Regions from separate parts of the Methylobacterium sp. yr668 genome, predicted to be linked through region 2. Evidence: predicted binding sites of a transcription regulator. Region 2 holds the regulator's gene; the other holds the start of a gene.
The links. The regulator LexA, encoded in region 2, represses DNA repair genes until DNA is damaged. The targets are predictions, from matches to a motif close to TGTTCNNNNTGTGTTCNG.
Positions count from the first base shown of each region.

Region 1: the regulator LexA is predicted to act here: its motif matches at 1,319-1,336, upstream of dinB (DNA polymerase IV).

Region 1 covers NZ_FOZY01000006.1:155,931-158,321, reverse strand. The annotation lists gene dinB (DNA polymerase IV) at 215-1,297, opposite strand; gene rimO (30S ribosomal protein S12 methylthiotransferase RimO) at 1,506-2,391, opposite strand, start outside.
Region 2 covers NZ_FOZY01000004.1:126,963-129,353, forward strand. The annotation lists gene BM419_RS06945 (ComEC/Rec2 family competence protein) at 1-712, shown strand, start outside; gene lexA (transcriptional repressor LexA) at 706-1,434, opposite strand; gene BM419_RS06955 (hypothetical protein) at 1,685-2,134, shown strand; gene BM419_RS06960 (hypothetical protein) at 2,153-2,368, opposite strand.

The DNA of each region.
Region 1 (2,391 bases), on a different contig from region 2:
GACCCGGCCTTCCCGACGTGCGGAACCGCACAGGCGCCGTGTCGTGCATGACGGCGGCGGCTCCATCGCTTTCCGGTTGATGCTTCCCCACCGTCGTCGTTGCGAGTGGAGCGAGGCGATCCAGGGCCAGAGCCACGCTGACCGATGTCCTGCTGCCCTGGGTCACTTCGCTGCGCCCGTGATGACGGAGCGTGGGCCTGCCCCGGAGGCCGTGTCAGAGCGCCAGCCCGAGCTGGAGCGGCGCCTCCGGCGCGTCCTGCGCGAAGCCCGACAGCGACACCCCGATCAGCCGCGCGCTGCGGCGCAGGGGGAACAGGCCGGCGAGCAGGTCGAGGCCGATCCGCTCCAGGGCGGCCCGGTCGGCCACCGGCACGGCGAGGGACTTCGCCCGGGTGACCTGCGCGAAATCCGAGAACTTGAGCTTCAGGGTCACGGTCCGGGCGCGCATGCCCTTGGCGTCGGCGCCCGCCCAGACCTTGTCGAACAGCGGCGCCAGCCGGGCGGCCAGGACCTCGAAAGCGGCCGTGTCGTCCGAGAAGGTGGTCTCGGCGCCGATCGACTTGCGCACCCGGTGGGCGCGCACCGGCCGCGCGTCGATGCCCCGGGCGACCGCGTGGTAGTAGGCGCCCGCGGAGCCGAAGGTCTCGCGCAGGCGCTCCGGCGTCCAGGCGCGCAGATCCGCCCCGGTCTCGATCCCGAGCCGCTTCATCTTCGCCTCGGTGACCGGGCCGACGCCGTGGAACCGGCCGATCGGCAGCGCCGCCACGAAGTCCGGCCCCATGGCGGGGGTGATGACGAACAGGGCGTCGGGCTTGCGGTGGTCGGACGCCACCTTGGCGAGGAACTTGTTGTACGAGACCCCGGCCGAGGCGATGAGCCCGGTGCGCTCCAGGATCTCGGCCCGGATCGCCTTCGCCACGGCCGTCGCCGTCGGGAGGCCCAGGAGGTTCTCGGTGACGTCGAGATAGGCCTCGTCGAGGGCCACCGGCTCGATGATGGCCGTGTGCCGCGCGAAGACTGCCCGGATCTCCTCGGAGACCGCCCGGTAGACCTCGAAGCGCGGCTTCACGAACAGCAGGTCCGGGCACAGCCGCCGCGCGGTGGCCGACGGCATGGCGGAGCGGACGCCGAATTTTCGGGCCTCGTAGCTCGCAGCGGCCACCACCCCGCGCTCCCGGGAGCCGCCGACCGCCAGTGGCCGGCCGCGCAGCGACGGGTCGTCGCGCTGCTCCACGGAGGCGTAGAACGCGTCCATGTCGATGTGGATGATCTTTCGGAGCGCGACCTCCGGATCCATCGCCGCCTCGGGTCCCGACCAAGTTCCTGATCTGTTCCGAAAGACCGCGCGGGGCGGGCGGGGTCAAGCCGCGCCGGACGCGGCGTCAACAGGAGTCCGGTCCGCGCCCGTCGCGAGCGCAGCGAAGCGACGAGAGGGCAGCGCGACGTCCCCGAGCGCAGCGCATCCCTGGATTGCTTCGCTGCGCTCGCAAAGACGGGGTCTGCCGTCAGGCGACGCTGCCGTAGAGGTCGTAGGCCTCGGCCCGGTCGATCTTCACCGTGACGATGTCGCCGACCCGCACCGGGCGCCGGAACGCGGCGTGGACATTGCCGTCGATCTCCGGCGCGTCGGCCTTGGACCGGCCCCGCGCCACCCCGCCCTCGACGGAATCGACGATGACGGGCAGCCGCTTGCCGACCTTGGCCCGCTGCAGCCGGAGCGCGATGCCGTTCTGGGTCTCCATGAACCGGCGCTTGCGCTCGGCCTTCACCGCCGGCGGCACGAGGTCGCCCAGCGCGTTGGCGGTGGCGCCGGCCACCGGCTCGTACTCGAAGCAGCCGACCCGATCGAGCTTGGCCTCCTGCAGCCAAGCGAGCAGCTCCTCGAACTCGGCCTCGGTCTCGCCGGGGAAGCCGACGATGAAGGTCGAGCGGATCGCGAGGTCCGGGCAGGTCTGCCGCCAGCTGCGGATCCGGTCGAGCTGGCGCTCCTGGTTGCCGGGGCGGCGCATGCGCTTGAGCACGGAGGGGCTCGCGTGCTGGAGCGGCATGTCGAGGTAGGGCAGCACCTTGCCCTCGGCCATCAGCGGGATGACCTCGTCCACGTGCGGGTAGGGGTAGACGTAGTGCAGCCGCACCCAGGCGCCGAGCTCGCCGAGTTCCTTGGTGAGGTCGTAGAACTTGGCGCGGACCTGGCGGTCGCGCCACGGGCTCTCGCTGTAGCGGATGTCGACGCCGTAGGCGCTGGTGTCCTGGCTGACGACCAGCAGCTCCTTCACGCCGGCCTTCAGCAGCTTCTCGGCCTCGCGCAGCACGTCGGCGGCGGGGCGGCTGACGAGGTTCCCGCGCAAGCTCGGGATGATGCAGAAGCTGCAGCGGTTGCTGCACCCCTCC
Region 2 (2,391 bases):
CTTCGGCGCCGGGGCGCTGGCCCTGCTGACCGCCGGCCTGCTGCTGGGGACGCTGCCGGCCTCGCGCCTGCGCTGGCTCGCCGTGCCGCCGGTCCTGCTCGGGCTCGTCCTCGCGGCCCGGCCCGACCACTACGACCTCTACGTCGACCGGCAGGGCGCGGGGGCCGCGGTGCGGGGCCCGGACGGGCGGCTCGCGGCCCTCGGCAGCCCTTCGGGCTTCGTCCTCGAGCAGTGGCTGAAGGCGGACGGCGACGGGCGGCGGCCCGCGGCGCTGATCGTCCGGTCGGGCAGCGGGCGCTGCGACCGGCTCGGCTGCACCGCCCGTCTGCCGGACGGGCGGGCGGTCGCCCTGGTCCGGGACAGGCGGGCCTTCCCGGAGGATTGCGCCCGCGCCGCGGTGCTGATCACGGGCCTCGCGGCGCCGCCCACCTGCACGGGGCCGCTGGTGATCGACCGGCGCGTCCTCGCCGCCCGCGGGGCCGTGGCCCTCCGGACCGACGGCGACGGCTTCGCCGCGCGCTACGCCCGGGACGACGGCCGCGCCGTGCCCTGGCGGCCGGCCGCAGGGCGCGGGCCGGGACCGCCGCGGCCGGTCACCGCGGAGCCGGGCGACCGCCCCGCGGAGGACGGGGTCGCCGCGACGCCGGAGGCCGACGCCGCGCCGGGCGGAGACCTCGCCCCCGGCGACGCGCCAGCCGAGCCGCTTCAGTAGCGGCGGACGAGGCTCACGAGGCGGCCCTGGATCCGGACCCGGTCGGGCCCGAGCACGCGGGTCTCGTAGGCCGGGTTGGCGGCCTCGAGGGCGATCGACGAGCCGCGGCGGCGAAGGCGCTTGAGCGTCGCCTCCTCGTCGTCGATCAGCGCCACGATGATGTCGCCGGTATTGGCCGTCTCCTGCTTGCGGATGACCACGAGGTCGCCGTCCAGGATGCCCGCCTCGACCATCGAGTCGCCGCGCACCTCGAGGGCGTAATGCTCGCCGCCGGCCACGAAGTCCGGCGACAGGGTGATGGCGTGGCTCTGGTTCTGGATCGCCGAGACGGGCGTACCGGCCGCGATCCGGCCCATGACCGGGATCGAGATGGCGCGGCCGGACTCGTCGATCATCCGCGTGCTCGCCGGGGCCGGCGGCTGCTTGGACTTACCGCCCTCGACCACGCTCGGCGTGAAGCGGCGCGGCTCGGCGGGAGCCTGAGTCGGCGGAGCGGCCTGGGTCAGGCTCTCGGGGATCCGGATCACCTCGATGGCGCGCGCCCGATTCGGGAGGCGCCGGAGGAAGCCGCGCTCCTCAAGTGCCGTGATCAGCCGGTGGATGCCGGATTTCGACTTGAGATCGAGGGCATCCTTCATCTCGTCGAACGACGGCGGGACACCGCATTCCTGCATCCGGCTCTGGATGAATCGCAGGAGGTCCAGCTGCTTGCGCGTGAGCATCGACGGGGGACTCGCGGCTTGGCGGACCGCCACGTGACGGTCTCCGAAACAAATCACGAACAGGTTAAACGTTCCGCAAGTGTTCCGCAAGAGTGGCACCGCTCGGCCCGGCGCGCCGCGGGCGCGCCCGCGGGAGAAGGTCGAGAAACGCATTGACGGCGCAAGCGGAGCCGTTTCAATGCATCGCGGCGCCCCGCCGGGAAGGCGGCGGACCCGGGGTGCGGGCTGGGACCCTCTTGGAATGACGAGGATGCGACGACCCGCAGCTCTGCTGCCCCTCGGCCTCGCCGCCCTCGGCCTCGCCGGCTGCACCACCGGATTCTCCTACATCTCGCGGAACTACGTGGCGCTCACTCCCCAGGTCGTCACGATCGGCTGCAAGGAGCCCTACGAGGTCTACGACAACCGGCAGCTGCGCCGGATGCTGATCGTGTCCAACGCCCTGCGCGAGTATACCGGCTGCAACCTGAGCGAGGTCCGGATCGATCCGGAGCCGGGCGCCACCCGGGTGAAGCGCTTCCGCACCGCCGCCCGGGCCTATCTCGACGAGACCGTGCGCGAGGATTGCCGGATCACCGGCGAGACCGTGTTCGATCCGCTGAAGACCGAGTTCGCCTACGCCTGCGACGCGCCGATCGAGAAGCGCGGCACCGTGGTCCCCCGCCTGCCGGGCCGCAATCCGGGCCTCGGCGTGCGCTGACCGGCCGGCGGCGCGTCCTCAGGCGCCCGGCTTCGGGAAGGTCCGCTCCGCGGCGTCGCCGGCGGCGGCCAGCAGGGCGCGGGCGAAGGCCCGGGCCTCCGTCCGGTCGAGCACGATCGCGGCGGTGACCGGCGCACCGCCGAGGTCGGCGAGGGCGAGTTCCAGGCGCACCCCGTCGGGCACGGCGCTCGCCTGAAGGCTCCAGCCGGAGCCCCGATCCGTGCTCTCCGCCATCGTGTTCCTCCCGCATGCCCGGC